3 regions of the Exiguobacterium sp. EA-TM-5 genome follow, and region 3 is predicted to be linked to each of the others. Evidence: a T-box and tRNA genes for the amino acid it is inferred to sense, from the RefSeq annotation. Region 3 holds a T-box; the other regions hold tRNA genes.
What was found. A T-box is a leader RNA that pairs with one kind of tRNA and senses whether it is charged. The one in region 3 lies ahead of argS (arginine--tRNA ligase), so its partner is inferred to be a tRNA-Arg.
Positions count from the first base shown of each region.

Region 1: it has a tRNA-Arg gene. The T-box ahead of argS (arginine--tRNA ligase) is inferred to sense a tRNA for this amino acid. The anticodon was not compared.
Region 2: it has a tRNA-Arg gene. The T-box ahead of argS (arginine--tRNA ligase) is inferred to sense a tRNA for this amino acid. The anticodon was not compared.

Region 1 is NZ_CM132670.1:1,133,828-1,144,110, forward strand. It holds gene ACV3PA_RS05820 (tetratricopeptide repeat protein) at 1-832, shown strand, start outside; gene trxB (thioredoxin-disulfide reductase) at 894-1,856, shown strand; gene rapZ (RNase adapter RapZ) at 1,969-2,838, shown strand; gene ACV3PA_RS05835 (gluconeogenesis factor YvcK family protein) at 2,838-3,836, shown strand; gene whiA (DNA-binding protein WhiA) at 3,833-4,789, shown strand; gene ACV3PA_RS05845 (hypothetical protein) at 4,872-5,108, shown strand; partial or broken gene clpP (ATP-dependent Clp endopeptidase proteolytic subunit ClpP) at 5,215-5,799, opposite strand; tRNA gene ACV3PA_RS05855 (tRNA-Arg) at 5,982-6,057, opposite strand; gene ACV3PA_RS05860 (RNA polymerase factor sigma-54) at 6,212-7,354, shown strand; gene ACV3PA_RS05865 (glutaredoxin family protein) at 7,345-7,605, shown strand; gene ACV3PA_RS05870 (sugar-binding transcriptional regulator) at 7,724-8,749, shown strand; gene gap (type I glyceraldehyde-3-phosphate dehydrogenase) at 8,803-9,810, shown strand; gene ACV3PA_RS05880 (phosphoglycerate kinase) at 9,932-10,283, shown strand, end outside.
Region 2 is NZ_CM132670.1:1,378,882-1,389,164, reverse strand. It holds gene lon (endopeptidase La) at 1-1,680, opposite strand, end outside; gene clpX (ATP-dependent protease ATP-binding subunit ClpX) at 1,750-3,015, opposite strand; gene tig (trigger factor) at 3,250-4,542, opposite strand; gene ACV3PA_RS07105 (hypothetical protein) at 4,653-5,639, opposite strand; gene ACV3PA_RS07100 (hypothetical protein) at 5,669-6,193, opposite strand; tRNA gene ACV3PA_RS07095 (tRNA-Arg) at 6,296-6,369, opposite strand; gene ACV3PA_RS07090 (metallophosphoesterase family protein) at 6,443-6,952, opposite strand; gene ACV3PA_RS07085 (XTP/dITP diphosphatase) at 6,958-7,551, opposite strand; gene rph (ribonuclease PH) at 7,548-8,303, opposite strand; gene racE (glutamate racemase) at 8,304-9,110, opposite strand; gene ACV3PA_RS07070 (phosphocarrier protein HPr) at 9,198-9,461, opposite strand; gene ACV3PA_RS07065 (acyl-CoA thioesterase) at 9,527-9,982, opposite strand; gene sdhB (succinate dehydrogenase iron-sulfur subunit) at 10,039-10,283, opposite strand, start outside.
Region 3 is NZ_CM132670.1:669,259-679,541, reverse strand. It holds gene ACV3PA_RS03590 (carboxymuconolactone decarboxylase family protein) at 66-479, shown strand; gene ACV3PA_RS03585 (metallophosphoesterase family protein) at 557-1,150, shown strand; gene ACV3PA_RS03580 (hypothetical protein) at 1,213-1,818, opposite strand; gene argS (arginine--tRNA ligase) at 1,849-3,531, opposite strand; T-box leader at 3,592-3,809, opposite strand; gene ACV3PA_RS03570 (GGDEF domain-containing protein) at 3,939-5,615, shown strand; gene ACV3PA_RS03565 (alpha/beta hydrolase) at 5,631-6,413, shown strand; gene trhO (oxygen-dependent tRNA uridine(34) hydroxylase TrhO) at 6,473-7,387, opposite strand; gene ACV3PA_RS03555 (TVP38/TMEM64 family protein) at 7,626-8,273, shown strand; gene ACV3PA_RS03550 (DUF485 domain-containing protein) at 8,540-8,866, shown strand; gene ACV3PA_RS03545 (solute symporter family protein) at 8,863-10,283, shown strand, end outside.

The DNA.
Region 1 (10,283 bases), 460 kb from region 3:
CTGTAACACGCTCGTCTTGTTACACGAGATGGGACAAGACGAAGAGGCACACAGCCTCTCTCGTCAGCTCGAACACGTCCGTTCCGTGCACCTGGAGACACGGTATAAGGTCGCCTCAACTTTAGCGATCATCGGTCGTTACGATATCGCCTATGAAGAGTTGAAGTTACTCGAACGTCGCGGTTACCGAGGAGATCCACTCTTTGGGCACTGGTTATCGATCTCTGCTTATAAAACAGGACACGTCGAAGAAGCAACAGCTTTCTTGAAGTCAGACGAAGCACAAGCGTTAAAGGAAGAAACGGATACGTATGACATCCGCCACAACCTACAGTTTCGTTCAGCACTCATTCAAGCGTTGAAGACAGAAGATGATGTCTCACGCATCTTCACGGCACTTCTTCTTGGCAAACTGAACGATGCCGAAGCACGGCTTGCGTTGTCGATGATGCCAGAAGTGACAGACCGTGAAGACGTCCTCTTGTTGACGGAACAGATCATCGTCGAGATGGAAGGTCGGACTGATGTCGTGGATGAACGCATTCACCGGGCATTACAGACGATTCGCCTTGCGGAACGATTTGTTTCAGACGAAGAACGGATGAGTCTTGAAGGTGATTTTTACGAACGCTTCGCGCAACTCGTTTTAAGTGGTGAGTCGTTCGATTCGATCGAAGCTTCGGCTGCATCACTGCTTTATCTGTTCCATGATTTACGAGACGGGATGTTGATTGAAGAATGTGCATCGCTCGTCGATTGTTCATTTGATCACGTCGCGTCGATGATCCGGACACATGAACGGATGCTGGCACCGCTGCAAGCAAAGTGTTAGACGTTTAGGGGATTCTCACCTATACTCAAACTACAACGATTACGATAAATGGGGTGGAATCATGGCGGAAACAGAACAAAAAATTTATGACGTCATCATCATCGGGGCAGGTCCTGCTGGGATGACAGCTGCACTTTACGCATCACGTGCGAACCTTTCGACATTGATGATCGAACGTGGGATTCCGGGCGGTCAGATGGCGAACACAGAAGATATCGAGAACTACCCAGGATACGATAGCATCCTCGGACCAGATCTCTCACAAAAAATGTTCGACCACTCGAAAGCATTCGGCGCAGAATATGCGTACGGAGACGTTCGGAGTATCGAAGATGGTAAAGCATACAAAACAATTCATGCACACAATAAAGATTACTACGCACGGGCAATCATCATTGCGTCAGGTGCACAATATAAAAAGATCGGCGTACCGGGCGAAGAAGAGCTCGGCGGTCGTGGTGTCTCGTACTGTGCCGTTTGTGATGGTGCGTTCTTTAAAGAAAAAGAACTCTTCGTCATCGGTGGAGGCGACTCAGCGGTTGAAGAAGGCGTCTACTTGACGCGATTCGCGAAAAAAGTCACGATTGTTCACCGTCGTGATGAGCTCCGTGCTCAAAAGATTCTTCAAAAACGTGCGTTCGACAACCCGAAAATCGACTTCATCTGGAACCATACGGTCAAACAGATTAACGAACAAGACGGAAAAGTCGGCGGTATTGAGCTAATCAATACAAAAACAGCTGACGTAACAACACATCCAATCGATGGTGTCTTCATCTACATCGGGATGAACCCGATCACAGGCTACGTCCAAGATCTCGGTATCTTGAACGACCAAGGTTATGTCGTGACGAATGAAGCGATGGAAACGAACATCAAAGGGATCTTTGCTGCTGGTGACGTTCGTGAAAAAACACTTCGTCAAGTCGTTACAGCGACAAACGACGGTTCGATTGCTGCACAAAATGCACAACACTTCATCGAAGCGTTGCTTGAAGAATTACAAGAATCCTCACACGCGTAATAACGAACCAGTTTCATTGAAGGTATCTTCAGTGAGGCTGGCTCTTTTTTTATGATATACTGAAAATGAAGAGAAAAAATACACACGGAACTGTTGTCTGGAGGGCGAAAAGATGGAACAGAATCAACCACAACTTGTCATCATCACAGGTATGAGTGGGGCTGGAAAGACAGTCGCAATGAACAGCTTTGAGGATTTAGGCTATTTCTGTGTCGACAATCTACCACCAACGTTATTGCCACAACTCATCGAAGTCATCGGACAAGTGCGTCCTAAAATCGCCGTTGCCATCGATACACGTGCGCGTGATTTCATCGACAGTTTTTTTGTCGTTTATGAGGATCTGAAAAAGACGAATTTACAGACTCGGATGCTGTATCTCGATGCGCGTAACGATGTCCTCGTACGCCGTTATAAAGAATCACGTCGTTCCCATCCGCTTGCACCCACTGACTCACCACTGATCGGGATTGAACGTGAGCGGACGTTGCTCGAAGGGTTCCGTGATAAAGCACAAATGCTGATTGATACGAGTGACATCAAACCACTCGTCCTAAAAGAACGATTATTGAAAGAGTTTACGACAGGAGAACGGATTCCGTTCACGGTCAACGTCATGTCGTTTGGTTTTAAACACGGATTGCCGCTTGATGCCGATCTTGTCTTTGACCTCCGGTTCTTACCGAACCCGTTCTACATTCCAGAACTGCGTCCAAAAACAGGACTCGATGAGGAAGTCGCGTCTTACGTCATGCAGTGGCCTGAAGCGAAGCTGTTCTATAAAAAACTCGTCGATTTGCTCGAGTTCCTGATTCCGCAATACGAGCGAGAAGGGAAGTCGCAACTCGTCATCGCCCTCGGTTGTACGGGAGGAAAGCATCGGTCGATTACGTTCGCGGAAGCAATCAGCAAGGAATTCGCGACGCAGTATCACATTGAGACGAACCACCGGGATTATGTACATGCGAAGGAGGAGAAGTGATGAAATGGGAACGTAAAGTCGTCGCCATTGGTGGCGGGACAGGACTCTCGACGCTTCTTCGTGGACTGAAGCATTATCCGCTCGATATTACAGCAATCGTTACCGTCGCGGATGACGGCGGAAGTTCTGGTCGCCTGCGGACAGAGTTTAATATGTTGCCGCCTGGCGATATTCGCAATGTCATCGTCTCCTTATCGAAATCGGAAACCCTGATGGACCGGATCATGCAGTACCGGTTTGAGACCGGCGAAGGATTACATGGGCATTCGCTCGGCAACTTGATGCTGACGGCAGCGACGCAACTCTGTAACGGTTCGTTCGTTGAAGCGATTGGTGTCATGGGACAACTGTTGAACGCGGAAGGAAAAGTCTATCCCGCGACAGAACGTACGATTACACTATGTGCTGAGTTCGAGGATGGAACGATCGTTAAAGGGGAGTCACTGATTCCGACGGTTGGTAAGAAAATCGAACGAATTTTCCTCGAGGAACAAGACGTCCGTCCAGTACCGGAAGCGATTCAAGCGATTCTTGATGCCGATGTCATCGTCCTTGGACCAGGGAGTCTCTATACAAGTATCATTCCGAACGTCTTGATCGATGAGATTCGAGAAGCAATTCAGCAATCGCTGGCTCCAGTCGTCTATATTTGTAACGTCATGACACAACCCGGTGAGACGACAGCATTTACAGCAAACGAGCACTTATCGACGCTCGAACGCTTTCTCGGTCAAGGAGTCGTCGATACGATCATCGTCAATAATGAGTCGATCGATGCTGGTTATTTGAAAAAGTATCAAAAGGATCACGCCGACATCGTCACCTATAATGAAAAACAATTCGAGTTAGCAGGCGTTGAAGTGCTTGCAGACGATATCGTTGATTATAATCATCACTTCATTCGTCACGATTCAGACGCCGTCGCAAGTCTCGTCATGCGAAAAGTATTATCGATTCGGCGCATGCGTCAACTCGAAGGGAAGGAGGAGCTGACATGAGCTTTGCCTCAGAAGTCAAAAAAGAATTAACGCAGATTCCGATTACCGATCATGAGATGAAGGCAGAACTTGCAGCACTCGCTCGGATGAACGGTGCGATCTCGTTCGGACTCGGACGCGGTCTGACACTGGATATTTCAACTGAGAATGCTTCGATTGCTCGTCGGATCTATTCGTTGCTTAAAAAAGCATACGGTGTTCACCTCGATCTGCTCGTGCGGAAGAAAATGCGTCTGAAAAAGAACAATGTCTACATCGTCCGTGTTAAACAACAAGCGGATAAGATTTTGCAAGACCTCGGGATTTTAGGGGAAGGATTCACGATGATTCGTTCGATCAGTGATGCGATCTTAAACGATGAACGAAAAGCACGCGCTTATTTGAGAGGGGCATTCCTCGCTGGTGGTTCGCTCAACAATCCGGCGACGTCGTCGTATCATTTAGAAATCTTCAGCTTGTACGAAGAACACAATGCGGCGCTACGCGGTTTATCGAATGTCTTTGACTTGAATGCGAAGGCGATCGAACGGAAAAAAGGACACATCCTCTACATCAAGGAGAGCGAAAAGATTTCCGATTTCCTCAAACTCATCGATGCGACACAATCGATGCTGCGGTTCGAGGACGTGCGGATTTTAAAAGATATGCGCAACTCGGTCAACCGTCTCGTTAACTGTGAGACAGCGAACCTCAACAAGACGGTCGGTGCGGCATTACGTCAAGTCGAAAACATCAAGTTCCTCGAGCGGACGGTCGGTCTCGACGTCTTACCAGATAAGTTGAAGGAAATCGCAATCTTGCGTGTCACGCATCAAGACGTCACGTTACAAGAGCTCGGTGAGATGGTCGAAAGCGGCTCCATCTCAAAATCAGGGATCAATCACCGGTTGCGGAAGATTGATCAAATCGCAGAAAAAATCCGAAATGGCGAGTCGATGACAGGGGCCTTATAAGAGGGTCGCTTGCGAGATGAACCATAGTCTACTATAATATATAGTCGATGCAACTAAATGTTCGAATTAAGGAGTTTTTGAAATGGCTAACGAAAAGAAACGTATTTCGCTGACTGTAGACGCGAAGTTTGACGAAGTATTAACGAAAAAAGCAAAATCAATCGGTGTACCGAAAAGCACGCTCGTTGCATTCGCAACATCATTATTCCTGAAGCAATTACAAGCAGAAGAAGAGCTTTCGCCACATGCGAACGCCATCTACTCGCTGATTCGTGAAAACCACGACATCGTTTCAGACATCACAGACTTGATCGACTGATCATCGACCTCTCGTTCTTTATGGAACGGGAGGTTTTTTGTATATGTATAGATGTGGAAATACGTATTAAAAAAGTGCCTCCCGTAAAGGAGACACTTTGGATGACTTATGCACGTTCCATGACGCGGTCGATGAGACCGTAGTCAGCAGCAGCTTGTGCTGACATGAAGTTGTCACGCTCTGTATCGCGTTCGATGACTTCAAGTGGTTGTCCTGTGTTTTCAGCCATGATTTTGTTGAGATGCTCACGCATTTTGATGATACGTTCCGCATGGATTTTAATATCCGATGCTTGACCTTGTGTACCACCGAGTGGTTGGTGGATCATGATTTCAGCGTTTGGTAACGCGAAACGTTTTCCTTTTGCGCCAGCTTGGAGCAAGAATGCACCCATTGATGCTGCCATACCGATACAAATCGTAGAAACTTGTGGTTTGATGAAGTTCATTGTATCGTAAATCGCCATACCGGCAGTGATCGAACCACCTGGGCTGTTGATGTAAAGCGAGATTTCTTTATCTGGATCTTCTGCTGCTAAGAACAGAAGTTGGGCAACGACTGAGTTGGCGACGTTGTCGTCAATCGCGCTCCCGAGAAGAATGATGCGGTCTTTTAGCAAACGTGAGTAGATATCGTAAGCACGTTCCCCGCGGTTTGTTTGTTCGATGACTGTTGGAATTAACATAGTCTTTGCCTCCTTATAGTTGGTATGTAGCTTCCTATTCGACTTATCCTTATCATAATCCTTTGGTCAATATTGGTCAAAAGATACGATGCGACTTTTAGGTATTTTTCCATTACAAGGGCAAATGAAACATATCAATATAGAAAAAAGGCAACGCCATTGCTGGCATTGCCTTGTAGTTGAATAAATGGTACACCCGGAGAGATTCGAACTCCCGACACCTGGTACCGGAAACCAGTGCTCTATCCCCTGAGCTACGGGTGCATCTGATGTACTGAACAATTAATAGTATATCGACATTTTTTCAGAAAAGCAATAGGGAAGCGTGAGTTTTCTTTTTCCTGAGCGGTGCGAGAAACGTTCGTAGGGTGTTTTTTAAAACGTTTCTTCTATAATAAGAGGCAGAGGAGGGGAATCGATGGATCAACGCCAAGAACAGACGCAACAGATGACATTATCGGCGTCACAACAGTATCAGTTACATGTGCTCGAGCAACCTGCGGCTGAACTCGAGGAGGAATGGCGACGATTGAAACGACGAATGCACCGCCATTACCCGAATCAGCTTTCGCTAGAAGTCGAGCAAGTGACGGGAAACATGGCGTCCTATGAAGAGGAGCTTCTTGCACAAATACGTTTAGAATCAGTCAGACAGGAAATAAGATATATGGCGGAACAACTCATTGTGTATTTAGAAGCGGACGGTTTAATGCGGACATCGGACGAGCAGCTCGCTGCATCCTTCTCGACTGATGTCGCATCGATTCAAGAAGCACGAACGCTCCTCCAACAATGTGAACCGGTCGGCATCGCTGCCCGTTCGGAACGCGAATGCCAGTGGTTACAGGCAATCGAGCTAGACGATGCGGAACTGATCGAACTAACGGATCGGTTGCGACATGAATCGGCGAATCAGGTGTTCACGCAGTACAGTGAACCGGATCGAACGCGGTTGCGAAAACGATTGACGCGACTAAGCCGGACCCCAGATCTTCAAAAAGGAGAACGAACGGTCACAGCAGAGGCGCGAATTCGTGTGTTGGATGGAGAACTTCATATCGACTGGATGACACTCGACACGGATCAGACGTGGCTCGAATTAAAAGAGGCAACGCCTTTTTTGCGCGCTTACGAACGACGACGTGTTACATTGCATGCCATTCTTTCAGTTTTACTTGAGCGACAAGGACGCTGGTTCAAAGGCGAACTGCATCTCGAGCCGCTGACGAAAAAACAAGTCGCAGAAGCAACGGGACATCATCCGTCGACGGTCGGTCGAGCGATTGCTTCGAAGTACGTCGAGACGGTACATGGTCTCGTTGCCCTAGAAGACTTGTTCGTCTCACGGACGACGACTGGGGATTCGAGTTTTTTAATCAAACGACGAATCGCCGAATACATTCAGCAAAGCGATCGACCGTTAAGTGATCAGCAATTGACGGACCGCCTGCAGGCAGACGGTCTGACAGTCGCGCGACGGACGGTCGCAAAATATCGGGCAGCGCTTGGATTGACCCGAAAAACGATGCAGCAAAGGAAGGCGCAATCAGAATGGGATTAAAACGACACAGACACTTAACACTCTATTCACGTCCGGGATGTACGCTGTGTGAAGAGGCCGCCATCTTACTCGACTTCGTACTCGATGAGTTTCCAGAATGGACGTTCGAGGAAGTCAACATTGATCAGGATGAAGCGCTCAGTCTACGGTTCTTATATGAGATTCCCGTCGTCATGCATGACGAGGAAATCTGGAGTTATGGCAAATTCGACACGGAAACAGTAAGAAAACGCTTACTTCAAAAAACTTGAGAAACGAGACTTGCAAGGCGAGAAATGGACTGTTATGATAACGGTGTACCAAGTGGGACACGTTATGACATGCGGGACAAAAAGCGTCCAGCTACTTGAGAGGAGAGGGAAATACATGATTCGGCAGTTAGTCCAGATCCAAAAACGAATCGTGCCTGATCTGATCGAAGAAATGCAGACACGCTACGACATCCTTCATTATGTGCGACTGATGCAACCGATCGGACGACGTACACTTGCGACAAGCCTTGGCTTGACGGAACGCGTCTTACGGCGGGAAGTCGACTTTTTGAAGCAACAAGACCTCCTAGAGGTCGCAACGCAAGGGATGTCCTTAACGGATGAAGGACGAAACGTTCTTCGCAGCATGCACAGCATCATGGGAGAACTCGCAGGGATCTCAGACATGGCGAAAGCCTTGAAAGAGAGACTCGGAGTACGGGACGTCGTCATCGTACCGGGTGATTCCGATGAGACCTTCTGGGTACAACGAGACATGGGGCGGGCGACCGTCGCACGACTCAAGCGAGAGCTTTCTTCAGACCATCACAATACGATCGCTGTCACAGGCGGTACGACGATGGCTTCGGTCGCGGCGATGATGTCGCCAGACAAGGAACACCGTCCAATGACGTTCGTTCCGGCGCGCGGAGGACTGGGAGAAACGCTCGAACTACAAGCGAACACAGTATGCTCACGGATGGCGTCACGCGCTCAAAGTGATTATCATCTGCTTCACATCCCGGACATGGTCAGTACAGAGACTTTCGTCAAGATGATCGAAGAGCCGAGCATAAAAAATGTGCTTCAAATGATTAAAGGTGCTTCAATCGTGGTACATGGAATTGGTGAGGCGAAAACGATGGCAAAACGTCGTCGCGCGTCTGAGGATCTCCTGACCCGACTGGAACATGAACAGGCAGTAGCGGAAGCATTCGGTTATTACTTCGACCGAGACGGCAACATCGTGCACCGGGTTAAGACAGTTGGTCTCCAACTGGATGACTTGAAGCAAGTTGAACACGTCATCGTCGTCGCAGGTGGTCATTCGAAGGCAGAAGCGATCAACGCCTATGTCAAACAGTCGCCTGACATCATCCTGATTACGGATGAAGGCGCAGCAGCTTCGATTTTGAAAGGGTAACCCCCTTTTGAATAATAGATAACTCGCTTTACATTAAAAGGAGGAAAATTATCATGGCAGTAAAAGTTGGTATTAACGGATTTGGACGTATCGGACGTTTGGCACTTCGTCAAATTCTTCAATTCGATGGAATCGAAGTAGTCGCGATCAACGACCTTACAGACACTAAAATGCTTGCACACCTTCTCAAATATGACACGACTCAAGGTCGTTTCGACGGCGAAGTTGAAGTACACGACGGTTACTTCCTCGTCAACGGTAAAGAAATCAAAACACTTGCTAACCGCAACCCAGAAGAACTCCCATGGGGCGAGCTCGGTGTTGACATCGTTCTCGAATGTACTGGTTTCTTCACAGACAAAGAAAAAGCTGAGCTTCACTTGAAAGCTGGCGCTAAAAAAGTCGTTATCTCTGCACCTGCAACTGGCGACATGAAAACAGTCGTCTTCAACACAAACCACGAAATCCTTGACGGAACTGAAACAGTTATCTCTGGTGCTTCTTGTACTACTAACTGTCTCGCGCCAATGGCTAAAGTTCTCCAAGATCAGTTCGGAATCGTTGAAGGTCTCATGACTACGATCCACGCTTACACTGGTGACCAAAACACACTCGACGCTCCACACCCTAAAGGTGACTTCCGTCGTGCACGTGCGGCAGCAGCAAACATCGTTCCTAACTCAACTGGTGCTGCAAAAGCAATCGGTCTCGTTCTTCCAGAACTTCAAGGTAAACTTGACGGATCTGCACAACGTGTACCAGTCGCTACAGGTTCACTCACTGAGCTCGTAACTGTACTCGACAAAAAAGTTTCTGTAGAAGAAATCAACGCAGCAATGAAAGCAGCTGCTAACGAGTCTTACGGTTACACTGAAGACGAAATCGTTTCTTCTGACATCGTTGGTATCTCTTACGGATCACTCTTCGATGCAACACAAACTAAAGTCATGACAGTCGGCGACAAACAACTCGTTAAAACAGTTGCTTGGTATGACAACGAAATGTCTTACACTAGCCAACTCGTTCGTACACTCAAACACTTCGCAGAAATCGCTAAGTAATTCGAGCAATTAAATAGCAATTGAATAAGAGCGGAAACGATATTAGTCTCCGCTCTTATTGCGGAAAAAAGCGGGAGGGGCATTCGCCCCTCACTATACGTAAGAGACGGAGGACGAATGTATGAATAAGAAATCGATTCGCGACATCGATGTACAAGGAAAACGCGTATTTACACGCGTAGATTTCAACGTACCGTTGGAAGACGGTAAAATCACGGATGACACACGGATCCGTGCTGCACTCCCAACGATCAAACACTTGATCGACGGCGGAGCAAAAGTCATTCTCGCTAGCCACATGGGTCGTCCAAAAGGCGAAAAGAACCCTGAGTTCTCACTTGCACCAGTCGTAGCACGCCTCAGCGAATTGCTTGGTAAAGACATCAAGCTCGTTGAAGAAGCATACGGTCCAGTTGCAGAAGAAGCAGTCAGCAAACTCGAAAACGGCGATGTCGTCGTCTTAGAGAACGTCC
Region 2 (10,283 bases), 710 kb from region 3:
CTTCTCACCCATCGCGATTTGTTTCGCCGCTTTCCGACAAAGTGATCCGAGAACGCGTTCGAGATTCCGAACACCTGCTTCTCGTGTATAACGCCGGACGACTTCTTCTAGGGCATCTGCTTTGACCGTCAATTGACTCTTTTTCAAGCCGTGCTCAGCAAGTTGTTTTGACAACAAGTGACGAACAGCAATTTCCGTCTTCTCTTGTTCCGTATAGCCACCGATTTGAATCAGTTCCATCCGGTCAAGCAACGGTCCTGGAATATTCGAGACATCGTTCGCTGTCGCGATGAAGAGGACGTTCGATAAATCGAACGGTTCTTCGATATAGTGATCCGAGAAGCTGTTGTTTTGTTCCGGGTCAAGGACTTCAAGCATTGCTGACGACGGATCGCCACGGAAGTCGTTTGACATCTTATCGATTTCATCGAGTAAGAAGACTGGGTTGTTCGTTCCTGCTTGTTTTAAGCCCCGAATGATTCGCCCTGGCATTGCACCGATATATGTCCGGCGATGTCCCCGAATCTCTGCTTCGTCACGTACACCACCAAGTGAGACACGAACGAATTTCCGCTCGAGTGCTGTTGCGATGGATCGTGCGAGTGACGTTTTCCCGACTCCTGGAGGTCCAGACAGACAAAGAATCGGACCGCGTAGCGAATCCGTCAACTGACGAACAGCAAGATACTCAAGAATCCGTTCTTTGACCTTCTCTAAACCATAATGGTCCTCGTCGAGCTGTTCCGAAGCTGCTGAGACGTTCAAGAAATCGTCCGTTGCTTCGTTCCACGGTAACGAGAAGAACCATTCGAGGTAGTTGCGAATGACACCATGTTCCGGACTCGTCGCTGGTACGACGGCTAAACGACTGATTTCCTTCTCGACGTTCGCAACCGTCGTTTCTGGTAAATCAAGCATCGCTAACTGCTCCCGGTATTTCGTTGCATCACTTTCAACAGAAGCGGACTCGCCGCCGAGTTCTTGTTGAATCGTCTTCAATTGTTCCCGCAAGTAATACTCGCGTTGTGATTGTTCAATCGTCTTCTTCGTCCGCTCACGCATCTCACGTTCGAGTTCGACGACTTCATATTCATGTTTCATGACGTCAAGCAACATCAATCCTCGCTCGACAGGATCTTGTTGTTCAAGGAACTCCTGTTTCTTCGAGATATCGATCGGTAACTTCGACGTGATATAGTCCGTCAGTGAATCGAGGCGTTCATAGGTCTCAAAGCGACGACGCTCATCCGTTCCGATGCCTTTGATGCGGGAAACGAGCTGACCAAACTGTTCTTTGATGAGACGGACGAGCGCTTCTTGTTTTGCCCCTTTGATGTCCATCTTCTCGATTGGTTCGATGACGGCTTGGTAGCCTTCGTCTGTCTCTTCGACATTTTCAATCCGGACGCGTTCCTTCCCGATGACACGGACACGAACCGTATCATTACCCAGTTCGCTCATCTTCGCGATTTGGACGAGTGTACCGACTTGATGTAATCCGTCAACAGACGGCTCTGCTTCCGGGTCACGTTGCGTGACGACGACGAGATCAATCTCGTGTTCCTTTGATGCTAATAATGCTTTTAAAGACACGGGACGCCCTACATCAATCGTCAACCCGATTAACGGATACGCGACGACACCGCGTAAAGGTAAAAGTGGATATTGTTTTTTCTTCATTCGAATTCCTCCTAAACAAAAAGACTCGGAAAGGCGTACAAGTAGCCTCCGAGCCGATTTGTCACGGTGTTACGCCGTTTCTTTTTCTTTCCCATGTTCAATTGTACCATCTTTCAACTCAAGCGTTGGACCACGTTTACCAGTCAACGTTTCTGCTTTAATGATGACTTTCGCGATGTCTTCACGCGATGGGATTTCGAACATGATATCTAGCATAGTTTCTTCGATGATCGAACGAAGACCACGCGCACCTGTTTTACGTTGGATCGCAAGTTTCGCAATCTCAAGAAGTGCATCTTCCGTGAAGTCGAGTTCGACATCATCAAGTTGAAGCATTTTCTTATATTGTTTAACGAGGGCGTTTTTCGGTTTCGTCAAGATTTGAACAAGTGCCTCTTCATCCAGTGGCTCGAGTGTCGCCATGACTGGCAAACGACCGATGAACTCAGGAATCAAACCAAACTTTTGAAGATCTTCTGGCAATGCAGCTGCTAGAATTTCTTTTTGTGTGAGGTTACGGTTCTCTGAATCGTTTCCGAAGCCGATGACTTTTTTACCGAGACGACGTTTGATGGACTGATCGATACCATCGAATGCTCCACCAACGATGAACAAGATGTTCGTCGTATCGATTTGAATGAATTCTTGATGCGGATGTTTCCGGCCACCTTGTGGCGGTACACTTGCAACCGTTCCTTCCAAAATCTTCAGCAAGGCTTGTTGAACACCCTCACCGGAAACGTCACGTGTGATTGATGGATTTTCTGATTTACGAGCAATCTTATCGATCTCATCAATGTAAATGATTCCTTTTTCAGCCTTCTCGACATCGTAATCCGCTGCTTGGATGAGTTTCAACAGGATGTTCTCGACGTCTTCACCGACATAACCTGCTTCCGTCAAACTTGTTGCATCTGCAATCGCAAACGGTACGTTCAAGATACGTGCCATCGTTTGGGCAAGAAGTGTTTTACCGCTACCTGTTGGCCCGATCATGACGATATTCGATTTTGAGAGCTCGACATCATCCGCGCGACCACCAGCATTGATTCGTTTGTAGTGATTATACATCGCTACAGATAACGATTTTTTCGCTTTCTCTTGACCGATGACATAATCGTCAAGTGTCGTACGAATTTCATGCGGTTTCGGAACATTCTTTAGCTCGACTTCTTCTTCTGTACCGAGTTCTTCCTCTACGATTTCATTGCAGAGTTCGATACACTCGTCGCAAATGTAAACGCCAGGTCCAGCAACAAGTTTGCGTACTTGTTCTTGTGTCTTTCCACAGAAAGAACATTTTAGCTGACCTTTTTCTTCGTTGAATTTAAACATAAAGGTCCACCCCTTTAACGTGGAAATTGTATGGACGCCTGTAGCATCCCGTCTCACGTTTTACTATTTATGATTGTAGCATGAACAAGGAAAGTCTTTCAAATCCTGGACGAACGATTTACAGTTTGATGTCCTGAACCAAGGATTGTTTGTCCTTGTTTGACCTATCGTACAAAAAAATCGACTCCAAGACCAGAAATTGGGCTTGAAGTCGATCGAAAACCATGAAATGGCTTATTTTGCTTTTGCGTTGTCGACGAGAACATCGATAGCTTTACGGAATTGAAGATCGCCTTTAAGCGTTTCAAGTCCACCTTGTGGTGCAAGCATCGTTTCAAGTTGATCTGCAGGGATGTTGTAGAGTTCTGACATTGATTGAAGTTCAGTTTGTGTTTCTTCGTCTGTTACTTCGATTTTTTCGTCAGCAACGATTTGCTTGAGGACGAGACGTGCTTTAACGCGCTCTTCCGCTTGCTCTTTCATTTCAGAACGCATTGCCTCTTCTGTCGTTCCAGTCAACTGGAAGTACATGTTGAGGTCGATACCTTGTGATTGAATACGTTGTGTGAACTCTTGGACCATACGCTCAACTTCGTTTTCGACCATGACTTCTGGAAGATCAACTTTTGCGTTTTTCGTAGCCGCTTCGACTAACTCATCGCGCATTGAAGCATCAGCTTCTTGTTTGCGTGTGTTTTCGAGACGTGTACGGATTTTTGTTTTCAACTCGTCGAGTGAAGAAACTTCTTCATCCATCTCTTTAGCGAACTCATCTGTCAATTCAGGGAGCTCTTGAGCTTTGACTTCATGGATTGTTACTTTGAATGTAACTGGTTTTCCAGCGAGTGATGCTTCGTGGTATTCCTCAGGGAATGTCACTTCAAGATCTTTTTGCTCGCCAGTTTTTAAACCGACCATCTGCTCTTCGAATCCAGGAATGAAGTTTCCAGAACCGATGACGAGTGAGTAGTTCTCAGCAGTTCCGCCGTCGAATTGGTTTTCCCCATCGAAACCTGCGAAGTCGAATACGACTGTATCGCCATTCTCGATGACGCCATCTTCTTTAACGACGAGTTCTGCACCGCGTTCTTGTAATGTTTTGAGTTCAGCGTCGACGTCTTCGTCAGTAACGTTCGTTTCAACTGCTGTGTACTCAAGACCTTTGTACTCACCGAGTGTAGCTTCAGGCTCGATGACGAACGTGATTTTGAATTCTACTGGCTTGCCTTTTTCGAGTGTTTCAACGTCGATGTTTTCAAGCGCGATTGGCTCGATTCCTGATTCGACGACTGCACCTTCGATTGTGTCCTTATAAAGGATATCGAGTGCATCTTGGTACAGTGCTTCTTCACCGTACATTTTGTTGAACATTGCGCGTGGCATTTTTCCTTTACGGAAACCTGGTGTGTTCAAAGTCTTAACGACTTTCTTGAACGCTTGGTCTACCGCTTTATCAAATGCTTCAGCAGGCGCTTCATACGTGAGGACGCCGAGGCTACCTGATTGTTTTTCCCATTTTGCAGTCATGCTGAGTCCCTCCAAAATTGTCAATTAGCGTACATGTGTGTACAACAAGTCACATTATAGCACAATCGTTCTGACGATTACCACTGTTGAACGAATCGTTTCCAGATGTCTCAATCGAAGTAAATTTGCTCGAATGCGATGACTTCCGGATAAAGAATATGTGACGCTCGATATAACTGCTGTGCTAGCGGACTTAAGACACGTCCCGCGTCTTCGGTTTCAAATGTTAGACCTGCGAGTTCTTCGCACGCCGAGAACCAATTCTCCATATCTGATCCGATGAGCTCTCGTTCTTCAAGATGAACCAATTGATCCGACCTTAAGACGAGCAATGCCCGAAACGGATCCATTCGTTGTAGCATGTGCATCGATGCGAGTAACGCTTGTTGCTCCTGTTGATGGGCAAGCAACACTTCTTCTAAATCTTGGCGTGATGAAATCGTCCAGTCTACATCTAAGTGTGGCACCTGAATCATTGTCGGATATGTCAAATGATCAAGCACGCTTCCTAATAATTGATCGATGACGAGTAGACTTTGATGCGCTGTCTCTTGAGCATGAAAATACTTGTCTGTGATGTATTCCATGAGCGAAGGTGTTCGTTCGAATTCAGCACCCGTCAGACAGCGCATCTGTTCAACCCAATTCCCATGTCGTAACACATGCATCAGCTCTGTTCCGGGCGCAACCGGGCACTGCGTCATGTTACTCGTCTGAACCGTAGACGACTTTTGTTTTCGAACGCTCATCTGCTGTTTGATCTCGTCTAATCGAAGCGCCAATCCATACGGTAAGTAGGGTGATGCCGAGCGCAGTGCGAGTTTCATCGGATAGCGTTCTCCCAGCTCATAAAGAAAGAGTGCGAGCACTTGCTCAACACCCTCAACGTCAAGAAATCGTTCTGCTACAGTTTCAAATCGTTCACGATCGTTCAGTAAGAGTGGTTGAATGATATAGAGTCGGTATAAGACATCTTCTCCTGTCAGTTGATCCGTCTCTAATTCCACAATCAATTGTTCTTGCTCAGAAGCGGTCAAGCGAAGAATCCGCGCTTGTGCTGCTTCGAGTTCATGTTCCATCCAGCGCGATGTCCCCATATTCCGTCACTCCTTTATACTAAAACTGCTTATTTCGTAAACGGATCGAGTAAAGATGTCCAGTTCGTGATTGCTTCTTGCAGTTTCCCTGCTTGTTCAATGCCAAGACGATTTAACGTATCAAGAGAGACGTCTGTCTCAAGAAGTCGTGTGATATCTTCCGACTGATTCACGTACTGTTCCAGTTTTGCACTTAAATTCTGCAACTCTTGCGGTGGATTTTCAAGCCCCGCTAAGCGTTGATCGATTTGATCTAGTTCTTGATTGAATTGATCAATTGTTCCGTTTTCCTTCAACTTCTCGATTTGTTGATCCAGTGCTTGTTCTGGATTCGCCGATTCACGTGCTGTTGTAGCGGCCTCATTCAAAGAAGCGGATAAATCTGACGTAACTTGTGCCGTGTCTTTCGCAATCCCTTGGAGTTCTCCTGCATAATCAACACTATTCTTCACATCATTCACTTGTTGCTTTGCATCGTCGACTGTATTTGAAATCTCACTACATCCAGCAAGAAACGTGCTTAGTACTAGGACTGCTCCAACTTTCTTCCACATCGCATTCATCCCTTTCGAGTTCATGATACCTTAATTATAATCGAAAATCGGAATAAAAAAAAGAGACCACCCTCGTAAGGGCAGTCTCTATTTTAATTATAGCGTCCCAAGAGGGATTCGAACCCCCGACCGACGGCTTAGAAGGCCGTTGCTCTATCCTGCTGAGCTATTGGGACGTGTCAACACGAATAAACTATACTAGAACAATTCTTTCGTGTCAATCACATTACAAATATTGCATTTATTTTATTACAAAAATGTTCCGTCCAGATGGAGCGCATTTACCGGGTCACCATTTACATCAAGAAAATCGACAGAATAACGGTTTTGATCCACTTCTAGAATCGCATATGTCTTATCTGGTCGATGGCGTGGCATCCGAATCGATCCTGGATTGATGAATAAGACACCATCTCGATATTCTGCCTTTGCGACGTGAGAATGACCATACAACACGATGTCAGCTTTCTTTTCGTTCGCATGGTGCTGCAGAACATCTAGACTATATTTGACGTCTTGCCGATGCCCATGAACACAAAGTACCGCACGCCCGTCCATCTCTGACGTGACTTCTTCCGGAAAGTCGTGTCCATAATCACAATTTCCTCGCACAACACGATATGGATATAATGATTCGATGTCACGCGTCAATTGGGAGTCTCCACAATGAAATGCTACATCCACGTCTTGATGACGTTCGAAAATCGTAAGCAATTCTTGTTCTAGTCCATGGCTATCACTAACGATCAACGCTCTCATCTTCATCACACTCCTAAGAAGGTAGTTAAATCCTGTTCGAGCTTACGCAATGCATTGCCACGATGGCTAATCATTGCTTTCTCTTCTTTCGTCAACTCAGCAGCAGTTTTTCCGCTCTCCGTGACGAATAACGGATCATAACCGAAACCGTTCGAACCCTTCGCCTCAAAACCGATGTGCCCTTCCATCGTGCCGCGAACCGTCAATGTCTCACCTGTGGGTTTTGCGAGAGCAAGTACACAAACGAAACGTGCTGTCCGTTTTTCTTCCGGTAGATCGTGTAATTTCTCAAGTAACAAGGCATTGTTTGCCGTATCCGACTTTGCAAGCCCAGCAAATCGTGCCGAGTAAACTCCTGGGGCCCCGTTTAAGGCATCGACTTCAAGACCTGAATCATCAGCAAGTACCGCATGACCGAAGTACGCTGCAGCTTCTGTTGCCTTCAAGAGTGCATTTTCCTCGAATGTTTCACCCGTCTCATCCGTTTCTGGTGCATCCGCGTGATCAAGTAACGACTCGACCGTGTAACCGAGACGCCCGAGCATACTTTCGAGTTCCTTCACTTTTCCCGCGTTATGTGTTGCAACGATGATTTTCATCTATGTTCCCCCACTTCTTCTCCTACATACCACCATGACACACCGAGTGCATCACGACCGGCTTCAATCAGTTCCTTAATACCTTTTTCCCCAAGTTCGAGCATATCGAGCATCTCTTGACGAGAAAATGTTGATTCTTCTCCCGTCGCTTGCATCTCGACGATTTTACCAGATGACGTCATGACGAGGTTGAAGTCGACTTCAGCCGCAGCATCCTCTTCGTAACAAAGATCGAGCAAGACATTCGACTCAACGATTCCAACCGAAATCGCTGCGATACCTTCCTTGATGGGTGTATCCGTCAGTTTCCCGGCTTGAATCAATTGATCGACCGCTCGGACGAGTGCTAAAAAACCACCCGTGATTGATGCGGTCCGTGTGCCACCATCTGCTTGAATGACATCACAGTCGATCCAGATCGTTCGTTCGCCAAGTTTTTCTAAATCGACGACCGCCCGAAGCGAGCGGCTAATCAGACGTTGGATTTCCATCGTCCGTCCCGTCTGCTTACCACGAACGGCTTCTCGTGCTGTCCGCTGAGCGGTTGCCCGCGGTAACATCGAATACTCCGCGTTGATCCAGCCTTGGCGTTTACCGCGCAAGAACGGTGGCACTCTTTCTTCGACGGTTGCCGTACAGAGAACTTTTGTATCGCCCAGTTCAATCATAACCGAACCTTCTGCGTGTTTATTGATATCAATCGATAACTGAACAGGTCGGATACGATCCGCCGTTCGTTGGTCTATTCGCATTTAATCTTCCTCCGTTCCAAGCACGATGCGTTCTGCGTGTATCGGCTGATCGAGCCAGTCCGTCGCAATCTGATCAAATGAACGAATATCGCCTGTTGCATAATAACGATGTTCCGGTATTTGTGTCACATCTGCTGAAATCGTATTGTAATCAAGTAGTGCTGCTACCTCAAGTGCCGTCTCGTCTCCCGAAGAAATCAGCTGGACGCCTGGTCCGATGACCCGTCCAATCACATCTGCTAGAAGCGGATAATGCGTACACCCGAGAATCAATGTATCCATATCATAATTTATCAATGGTCGTAACGTATTGGCGACGACACGCTCAACGTAAGCACCATCCGTTTGCATCGACTCGACGAGCGGAACGAACGGTGGGCAAGCTAACGATTCAACGACGACTTGCCCTTCGACGTGGCGTAACGCCTTCTCGTAGGAATTGCTTGTAATCGTCATCTTCGTTCCGATGACACCAATTCGTTTCGTACGCGTCACCTTGACGGCTGCTCGCGCACCCGGATCAATGACACCGATAACAGGTATATTTAAACGTTCTCGCGCTTCTTTTAAAACAACAGCCGTTGCTGTGTTACAGGCGATTACGATCAATTTCACATCTTGTTGTACGAGATAATCAATCATCTCCCACGTAAACTCACGAATCTCTTCTTCAGGGCGTGGACCATACGGACACCGTAAAGTATCCCCGACATAAATGATTCGCTCATGGGGCAACTGTCGCATCAACTCACGTGCGACCGTCAAACCACCGACTCCGGAATCTAGTACTCCAATCGCTCGATTCACTCTTCTCCACCTCTTTCTCACTACTCTTATGGTAACAAAAAAGGACGACGGTGCAAGACCGGCGTCCGAGAATGTACGATTACAGGATTACTGAGCAAGACCTTCGCTTGTCAGCATATCTGAAAGAGTCGTGATTGCTTCAGAAGCATCGTCACCGTTTGCAACGATTTTGATATCTGAATCTTTCGCGATTCCGAGTGAAAGAACACCCATGATTGACTTCAAGTTGACAGTCTTCCCGTTGTATTCCAAGTTGATGTCTGATTGGAATTTAGAAGCTGTGTTGACGAGCTGAGTAGCCGGACGAGCGTGAATGCCTGAATCCGCGATGACTTTGAATGTTTTTTCCATGATTAAGAAATCTCCCTTCACTAATAACGTACTAGTGAGTCGTTTTCGAATATGTGAACTCATTATCAAATGATAACGGATTCGAATCGATTCTGCAAGGAATTTTTATACGCTTCACTCCATGGGAATGCTTTCCCGGAACGGTCGATTTGGACCATTGATGTCCGTCCTGTGAACATCAGTTCCTCCTGCTCATCAAACGCTGCGTAATGTACGTCACACGATGCACTGCCGACGTGTACCGGGTATGCATAGACAGAGAGACGCGCCCGTGGATAGACTTGGCGAATGTAGTTACACTGGGCATCCGCAACGACGATGATCCCATCGTCTGCAAGCGAATACCCGGTTTCTTCTAACATCAATGTCCGAACGTCCTCGAAATAGACAAATGGTACTCGGTTATTCATATGACCGTAGGCATCAGTCTCCGCGAACCGGACGGCGACGTCAAGCCGCGTTCCGTGTTTCATCTGTTCAAGCCATGACTCGAGTTCTGGAATATAAGCTGGTACGCGCACAATGAGTTCCTCCTGTCTGAATGAAAAAAGAAGGAGCAAGCTCCTTCTTTGATAAATCATGAACTAACTGCTTCACCTGTCCGTCCTTCGTCACTACCGAAGAACTTCTTGAATGAGTGAAGTGTTGTCTGACGGTTCATTGCTGCAATCGAAGTCGTCAGCGGAATTCCCTTCGGACAAACTTCAACACAGTTTTGAGCATTACCACACTGCATGATCCCGCCGTCTTCCATCAACGCCTCAAGACGTTCTTCCTTGTGGAAAGCTCCTGTCGGATGCGAGTTGAATAGACGGACTTGCG
Region 3 (10,283 bases):
TTGTAGAATGGATTTTCTTCCTTTACGATGAGAACATCGTTAAAAAAGAAAGGAAGTCCTTTACCATGGCAACTCATTTTGAATCACGTCACGAAACAGGCGTTAAAAAACTCAGCGAATTCACAGACACAAACGCTGCACAATCAACGCATGATAAAATCTCTGAATCCCTGAAAGATATCGCTCCAGCAGTCGGTGAGTGGATCACGGATTTCGCATACGGTGAAGTTTACAGCCGCGATGGTCTCGTCAACCGCGACCGCGCAATCGTCACGATCGCTTCTCTCGTCACACAAGGTACAGAACCACAGCTCGCTCTCCATATCAACACTGGATTGACAGCTGGTTTGACAGGAAACGAAATCGTCGAAGCTATCATGCATCTTGTTCCTTACACTGGATTCCCACGTGTCTTGAACGCACTTGAAGTCGCGAAAGTCGTCTTCGCAGAACGTGGCATCACAGTAGAAACAGAATAAGATACGCACGATTAGATTAAAAAAAGATGGGCATGACGCATTTTCGGGTATCTCCTTAACAAAAGGAGTGGTCGATCATGCGTTATGCCCTTTTTGCGGATCTTCACAGTTCAGTAGCCGACACAGCGGCTGTCCTAGCTGATATACGGCGACTCGCTCCCGATGCGCGTCTATTTTGTCTTGGAGATATTTACGAATGCCATGTTGGTAAAAAGCGAGCGAAGCGCTATTCGTTTGAATCACTCTCCCTCGTCGTGACGCTTGATGATGATTTTTTAGAACTGATTGATTTTAAAACGTTGCTCGGCAATCAAGAAGAACGCATCCTGTCACTCGTCCCGCCGCATCTATCTCCTGTCATCGACGCATTACGTCTTTGTCCTCGAAAACAACGAATCGAGGGGGCGCTATTGATTCATGGAGACCAATTAAGTTGGTCGCGTGATTTTCTGCCTGATCTGTCACAGCAACACGAGCCGCTCCTCTTTTTTGGACATAGTCATATCAGAGGCTTGTTTCAAAATGGGGATGCACTCCCTAGTCCATTACACCAACCCCTATCGATCGCAGGAGAACGTTACGCGGTCAATCTCGGTCCCGTCGTGTTCGAACGGGAATGGTGTCTCTACGATACGGAGCAACAAACGATCGTATTTCATCAAGCGAACTGAGATGATACAACAAAAGCCGTCGGGCGCAAGGCTCGACGGCTTTTGTTCATGCATCTTCACTATCAGAGGTAACGGACAAGCGATGCTTTGACGACATCGACTTGTGTGAAGTTTGACTCTTCTGCAAAGGCTTCGATGACTTGACGGACATCCCCTTGGCGACGAACGAAGCTCGTCGGAACTGGTGTCGTACCAACAAGTTGCTCATGCAGACTCGTCAATTGATGATCGTCGATGATCGTCGTCATCAAATCAAGGAAAAGAAGGACGTGCAGTCGATTCAAGTAATCCCATGGTTTGTCTTCCGAACGGAATTCATTACGTGCAAGCCACTTTTTCAATCCAATCGCATCGATTTGACTCAATGTCTCTGTCGTACGTGCTGACTTCCAAAGCGTCAACAGTTCGCCAAGTTTTTTCCGCGTCTGTTTTTTACGCATGAAGAATTCAAAATTCTCTTTCGTTCGTAATGCATCGCCTTCAATGGGAGCAATCAACTCTGCTTCCGGTGCCGTCACGAAGTCGTGAACGAAATCGACAGACTCTCCCGGTAACCACGCTGCGACTTTCCCGTGAAAATCAGCCATGAATGCGACCGTTTCCGCCAAAGGCTCCTGCTTCATCTGTGAAGCAGCTTGCTGTAATCGTTCTTTCGTTTCAGTCTTCATAATCTACCTCTTCTTATTCGTGGATTGGTCTTACATTTCTTCTGGAGCGCCGACACCAAGTAAACGAAGACCTTCTGTCAAGACGATCGTGACAGACTTGACGAGTGCAAGACGTGATTGTTTTGCTGCGTCATCTTCGAGAACACGGACGTGCCCATAGTATTTATTGAAGCTTTGTGCAAGATCTAAGACATATCGGCTAATGATTGATGGTTCACGACGCGCAAACGCACGATCGATGACTGTCGAGAATTGGTTCAACATTGAAACGACACCCCATGCATGATCATCGGCACTGCCTGCGAATGGTGTTCCATCATAGCCACCTTTACGGAGCAACGAGTTCGCACGAGCATTCGTATATTGGACGTATGGTCCTGTTTCACCTTCGAATTTCAACATGTGCTCAAGATCGAACTCGATATTGTTCATGCGTTCGTTCTTCAAGTCATGGAAGATGACCGCGCCCACACCGACTTGACGAGCCGTCGCTTCGGCATTTGCTAAGTTCGGATTTTTTTCCGCGATGTTTTTCTTCGCGACGTCGATTGCTTCTTGTAGTACTTCTTCAAGCAAGACGATCCGACCTTTACGCGTCGACATTTTCTTTCCGTCTTTCATGATTAAACCGAACGGTACATGGTGCATGCCGTCGACATTCTCAAACCCAAGTTTCTTCAGAACTGCAAACAATTGCTTGAAGTGAAGGGCTTGCTCGCCACCGACGACATAGAATGCCTGTTCAAAACGGTATGTTTCGAGACGATAGACAGCAGCTGCTAAATCGCGTGTTGCGTAAAGGGTTGCGCCATCTTTCTTTTTAATCAAGGCAGGTGGCATACCTTCTGCTTCGAGATCAACGACCATTGCTCCCTCAGATTCAACGAGTAAATCTTTCTCTTCGAGTAGATCGATGACGTGTTGCATCTTATCGTTGTAGAAAGCTTCACCGTTCAAGCTATCGAATTTAACACCCAACATGTCATAGACACGGTTGAATTCGACGAGTGAGACTTCGCGGAACCACGTCCAAAGAGTCGTCGCCTGCTCATCACCTTGTTCGAGTTTTTTAAACCAGAGACGTCCTTCATCCTCAAGTGCTGGATTCGTTTCCGCTTCTTCATGGAAGCGAACATACAATTTCAACAATTCTTTGATTGGTTCTGCACGGACTGCTTCTTCCTCACCCCACATCGTGTACGCAACCATCAATTTCCCGAACTGTGTTCCCCAGTCCCCTAAGTGGTTGACACCAACGACATCGTACCCTTTTTTACGTGAGATTTGATTAAGCGCGTTCCCGATGACCGTCGAACGCAAGTGACCCATTGAGAATGGTTTGGCGATGTTCGGAGATGAGAAATCCGTAACGATCGTCTTCCCATTGGCTTCGCTAGAACCGAATGTCTCTTTTTCCGTCAAGACTTGATTGACGATTTCTTGCGAGACGACTTCTCGGTTCAAGAAGACGTTGATGTAGGGACCTACAGCTTGAACGTTCGAGAATAACGGTGCGTCGATTTTTTCTGCGAGGTCCGAAGCAATCATGTTTGGTGCCTTACGGAATGCTTTTGCGAGCATGAAACATGGGAAAGCAAGATCACCATGATCTTCGTGTTTTGGTTGCTCGATTAGTTGTTCGATTTGTTCAACAGACAAGGCACCTTCCATGACTTGATGTAACACTTCTGCATATTGTGCTTTATAACTCATCTTTATTTCCTCCAGCTTCACTGATTTTTTTGCAATAAAAAACGCCCCTTGCGCCACGCGCAAAGAGACGGACTGACCGCGGTACCACTCTTCTTGGTGTCACTCGACACCCACCTTGTTCGGGGATAACGGGGTTCCCCCGGCTACGCCTTTTCCATCAGGAATCGGGCAGCGTCTCAGAAGTGCGTTTCACGACTGGTTCGTCCTCAGGCTTCCACCATTCCCTGATTCGCTAGTTGACGAAAATCAACCGTTACTCTCTTCATCATTGACTGTATTCGATATCTTTCACATTATACGCAATTCTTTCTTTTCTCTCAACCTTATTTTTTTGGTAAATGGCTTATCAAAATTTCCACAATTCGGGTATAGGAATAAAAGATACTTCTCAGGGGGAGGGATGTTTCATGCGCTACTATCAACACGTAGCCTGGGCGAGCTGGATCGTCTTCGGTCTCGTCGCTTTGACATTGTTACTAATCGGCATCGTTCATCCACCGACCTTCCATCCTTCTGTCACAATCATCAATACGCTTTACTTATTTGGACTCGTTCTCTTGTTTCAATTCGATAATGTCCGCCGTGGCGGTATTTACTATACGTTCCAAGAAGGAATCATCTTATTTTTATTTTTGAATTACGGTTTGACATATGCATTAATTTTGAGCCAAATTGGTATTCTCGTCTTTCAATTCATGTCTCATCGTAAAGCGATTCGCTTGAAACGTTTCGTGTACCTCTATCCAATCAACGCTCTGTTCGATTTAGTCTATATCTCATTTCCGGCATTTGCGTATTATGCGTTAGGCGGTCCGATTGGCTCAAGCTTTACGTATTCTAAAGCAATGATCCCTTTCATCGGCTTTGTAATTACGGTCTTCCTTGTCTCTTACTTCCAATGTCTGTTCGTTAATCGTTTCCTCTACTTGAAATACGATTGGCGACGTCTCGTAAAGCTTCAATCTCTTGTCTACGGGATTAGCATGTTAAGTGCCCTACTCGGCATCTGGTTCTATGATGAGAGTCCACTCGTCGCAGCAACGGTGTCTGCCTTGATTCTCTTTTTATTCAAGCGTCTGCTCCAAGAACGTGGTGACTCACTCGAAGCAAATGATAGTGCCAAACGATTTGACGATGCAAAGGAACACTTATTGATTTCCCGCTTTGAACGCGAAACGATTGACTCGCTACTCCTTGACTTACCACATCTTCTGCCGTTTTCTGAAGGTTGGATCTCGATTCAACAACAACGGAAGCAAGTCATCTATAACATTCGGACGAAACAACCAATCGACGTGTTACCTCTATTTCATTCACTGACAGCTGACGATTTGCATACTCCGATCATCTATGGTCTTCGGTGTGATTGGGGAAATGACATTCAAATCGGCTTACCTGTTGATCGCCACTCGATGCTAGCCATTCCTTCGATTACAAGTGGAGAGGTCGATGTCTCAATCATCCTGTTCCATCAGGTTGCCGATGCCTATGACGTAACGAATGCTGACGAATTATCTCGTTTACTCCGCATCTTTTGCCGTGTTTTAGAACGCTCTCGTGAAACGGTTCAGCTGTATACGGAAAGTCGGACGGATGCCTTAACAGAATTACCGAATAGTCGCGCCTTTTACGAACACGGTCGGCAAGAATTTGCCGCCGATGCCTATCCGCTATCTGTCATTTTGTTCGATATCGATCACTTCAAACGAGTCAACGATACCTATGGTCATAAGGTAGGTGATCTTGTCCTTCGTGAACTTGGACGACGTATCCAAGCGATTCAATTGCAACAAGATGATGTCTTTGCTGCTCGTTATGGTGGGGAGGAATTCGTGCTTCTGTTACGAAATGGTAGTCAAGAGGCTGCTATTCAGCTCGCCGAGACTGTCCGCCATGCGGTCATGGATCGTCCTTTCCTTGTCGATGGTCATCGACTTTCACTAACCGTTAGCCTCGGAATTGATACGGTCGAGGAAAAATATCAGCGGACGTTTGAAGAGTCGTTACGTCAAGCCGATCATGCACTGTATGTCGGCGGAAAACACAACGGACGCAATTGTACCGCGCACTATGCAAATCTTTGAAAGGTCGTGACTCTATTGTCGATTACGGAAATTGAAATGATACTACCAACATCTCAAGCGAACCGGACGATTCGGATTCATCGTCCACCACATTTTGATCCGGATGAAGCCTTACCGGTGATCTATATGCACGATGGACAAAATGTCTTCAGTGGGGAGACCGCTTCGTTCGGAAAAGGCTGGGAAATTCATCTAGCTCTTCAGCAGACACAGATTTCGGCAATGATCGTTGCGATCGATAGCCCGGAAGACGGCATGGATCGGTACGATGATTATGCCCCTTGGAGTGACGAAGCCTTATTGATGCGAACGGCTTATCCATCGCATCGTACGTCGATCGGCGGAAACGGAAAAGTCTATATGGATTGGATCATCCGTGAGCTAAAGCCATATATTGACGCCAATTATGCGACACGCCCTGACGACACGACAATGATTGGGAGCTCGATGGGTGGCGTCATCTCACTCTATGGACTCTTTGCGTATCCAGAAGTCATCACGCGCGTCGCTGCCTTGTCGACTGCCGGATGGGCAAACTTCTCCTCACTCCTCGAATTCATTGAGCGAAGCCCGTCTCTTTCTACTGATCATCGTTGTTACATGGATGTCGGTACGAAAGAAGTGAGTGGTCCGATGACTGAGACGGATTATCTACACACGAATGATGTCTTAGCGCGAGCAGTCGCACAAAAACTCACTCAAAGCTGCTATACGATCATTCCGGAAGCGATTCATCATGAAACGGCATGGGCCAATCGTTTACCCGATATTTTGCGTTACTTATTTCCATCCTCCTGAGTACACAAAAAAAGCCAGATGATTTCTGTTTAGAAATCATCTGGCTTTTACACGTTGCCTTATACTAATTCTTCTTGTTGCTCTTTTTCATAACGGTTGCGCGGATGCTCCCGGCATTCATCGGAACACGAACGCATGACTTTCGGTTCGCATTCTTCACAGCAGAAGTGCTGTCGATTACATTCCGGGTTCGCACAATTAACGTAGCGCGTCTCCGGTTTTCCACAATAATAACATTCTGAGACGACAGATGGATTGACGGCATTGACAGGAACTTGTACACGCTCATCAAAGACGTACAGTTCGCCTTCCCAGTCTTCTCCTTGTGTCTGTTCATCTTTTCCGTACATGACGACTCCGCCTTTTAGATGGAAGATATCGTCACTTTGTTGCCGTTTACGGAAGTACGCCGTGAATTTCTCACAACGAACACCACCCGTACAGTATGTGAGAACCTTTTTCCCTTCAAATAAATGCTCGTTCTCGTCGAGCCACTCCGGGAATTCCCGTGAAGCATCGACATCAACTTTTACGGCATTTTTGAAGTGTCCAAGATCATATTCATAGTTGTTCCGTACATCGAGAATGACGACATCCTCTTGTTTCATCATTTCTTTCCACTCTGCTGGTTCAAGGTACGCAGCGTTTTCTTCTGGTACGTTGAATTCGTCCTCAAAACGCCATGTGACGAGTTCTTTTTTGTACCGGACGAACGTTTTTTTGAAGGCATGTTCTTCGACTTCATCGATTTTAAATTCGATGTCAGCGAATCGTGGATCCGCCGTCAAATCCTTCATGTATTGTTCTGTCTGTTCGACCGTTCCAGAAAGTGTGCCGTTGATTCCTTCTGGTGCGATCAAAATCCGACCTTTAATACCGAGCTCTTTACAGTAAGCAAGATGCTCTTTCGTCAGTTGTTCCGCATTTTCGATCGGAACATACTTGTAAAATAATAGTACGCGATAAGGTTTCATATTCCTCATTAGCCCCCATGTCAGTTTTTTGCAGTAAAACGAACGTTGGCAAACGAAGCGTCTAGCTATTGACTAGCTGGGAACGCCTGCAAAACGCACCCATTTAAGTATAATACCAACTCCCTTTCGAATGTACAATCCACAATTCCTGAATCCCTTTCAAGGAATTTCATTCCCTTTCTGAATCAGAAAGAGGTAAAATAAAACATAGTAGTACATCTTGCAAGGAGGATTCCGAATGCTCCACACACTTCGTGACTGGATCGAGCAGATGATCTTTTTTCTCCAAGACTTACCTGGAGGAGCTGCCACCGGTTTAATTGCCCCGTTTCTTGAGTCTCTATTTCCTTTCCTGCCACTCGTCCTGATCATTTCCGCCAATGCGGCAACCTATGGTTTTGGTATGGGTGTTCTCGTATCATGGGTCGGGAGCATGCTTGGATCACTCGTCGTCTTCGCTTGTATTCGCTATCTATTCCGGCGTCCGGTCACGCGTTGGCTTGAAAAACACCATGCCGCCCAACAATGGATCGAACGTGTTCGTCACATGAGTCCGATTTCACTGGGATTCTTTTTCTCGCTTCCGTTCATGCCCGCATTCATCATCACGTCCATCTCCGCCATGATTCAACTATCGCTGCGGACGTACTTGATTGCTGCCGGTGCCGGTCGTTTGATCGTCGTGATTATCTTCTCGCTGATTGGAAAGGAATGGTCGACGTTTCTTGAGCGTCCAATGCGTCTTGTTCTTCTATTTTTGATTTTACTCGCCATCTGGGGAGTCAGTCGTGGAACAGAAGAGTGGTTGAAGCGTCGCGCTCTGTCAAAACGTGCGGATCATCTACGGGACATCGAAGATAAAATCGAACGTCCATCTGAAAAATGACCCAAGCCTGTCTATGATTCCATAGATGGGCTTTTTAATATTTTTTGCTCTTATTCAAAACGTTAGGTCTTTTGAATCATTTTTCACATAAATTAAAATATCAATATAACGTTCAAACAATGTTCAATATTGAAAACGCTTACATTAAACTGGTATGACCAATATTAATATAATAATGGAGTTATCCATTCGAAAATTAGGATAGCTTTTCCAGAAACGACATCCTTATAATGAATTTACATTCAGTTTTTAAAGGAGGCGTCCTCATGCATCAAGTATCCGAAGTCCAGAAAAATGAAGCGACTCAATCTGCTCCAGCCATCGTCGAGAGCGCTACTTTCCAACAATTGATGCGACAAAAGAACGGATTCATTCTTCCTGCTATCAGTTTTTGCCTTATTTTCTATTTTACGCTTCCTGTTTTGACAAGCTACTTCACGATTTTGAACGAGCCCGTGTTCGGAGATATTACGGGTGCTTGGCTATTTGCTTTTGCTCAATTTATCATGACATGGACGTTTTGCATGATGTATAGCAAAAAAGCACGTGCCTTTGATCGACTCGTCGAACAAATCAAGGAGGAGTCGAAATGAATTATACTGCCGTTGCCTTATTCTCGGCGATCGTCGGTTTGACGCTCGTCATTACATACTTTGCTGCTCGCAAAACAAAGACAGCTAACGATTTTTATACAGCAGACGGTGGACTTACTGGTGCGCAAAACGGAATGGCGATTGCCGGTGACTATATGTCAGCCGCCTCGTTCCTCGGGATTGCCGGGATGATTGCCTTAGCTGGCTTCGATGGATTCTTTTACTCAATCGGCTTCCTCGTTGCTTATCTCGTCGTCTTATACCTCGTCGCTGAACCACTTCGGAACCTCGGGAAGTATACGATGGCAGACATGATTGCTGCTCGTTTCAACGCTTCAAAAGTTCGCGGCGTCGCGGCTATGAACTCGATCGCGATCTCGATTTTTTACATGATTGCGCAACTTGTCGGTGCAGGTGCCTTGATTGAATTGTTATTAGGGATTCCTTACACAACGAGTGTCATCATCGTTGGGATCTTGATGACGGTCTACGTCGTCTTCGGTGGCATGACCGCTACGTCATGGGTACAAATCATCAAAGCGATCCTGCTGATGGCAGGAACAGCCGTCATCTCATTCATGGTGTTCGCGAAGTTTGATTTCTCAATCTTCAAGATGTTCTCAGAAGTCAAACAAGCCACGCCACTCGGGGACTCATTCTTAAATCCCGGGAATAAATTCAAGTTGCCACTGGATACGATTTCATTAAATCTCGCGCTCGTTCTCGGAACAGCCGGATTGCCACATATCTTAATTCGTTTCTTTACCGTTAAAGATGCTCCGACAGCTCGTAAGTCCGTCGTGTATGCGACATGGATCATCGGTGCCTTTTATATCTTGACAATTTTCCTCGGTTTTGGTGCCGCCGCATTCGTCGGTTCTGACGATATCATTGCTGCGAATGCCGCTGGTAACATGGCTGCGCCACTTCTTGCGCAAGCACTTGGTGGCGATTTACTCTTTGCGTTCGTCGCTGCAGTCGCCTTTGCGACGATCCTCGCGGTTGTGGCAGGACTGGTCTTATCCGCTGCGTCTGCCTTTGCTCATGACTTCTATAGTCATATCCTACGTAAAGGACAAGCGACGGAAAAAGAACAGATGACAGCAGCACGTCTCGCTTCCATCGCCGTTGCCTTGATTTCGATGGTACTGGCATTGTTCGCACAATCGATGAACGTCGCGTTCCTCGTTTCACTTGCTTTTGCTGTCGCAGCAAGTGCCAACTTACCAGTCATTCTCTTAACGATCTTCTGGCGCCGTTTCAATACTGGCGGAGCAGTCACAGGTATGGTCGTTGGGTTATTCTCTTCACTGATTCTCGTCGCACTCAGTCCAAATCTTTGGGCAGTCGACGGTTCAGCCTTGTTCGTCGGGGAAGCCCTCTTCCCACTGACGAATCCAGGAATCGTCTCCATCCC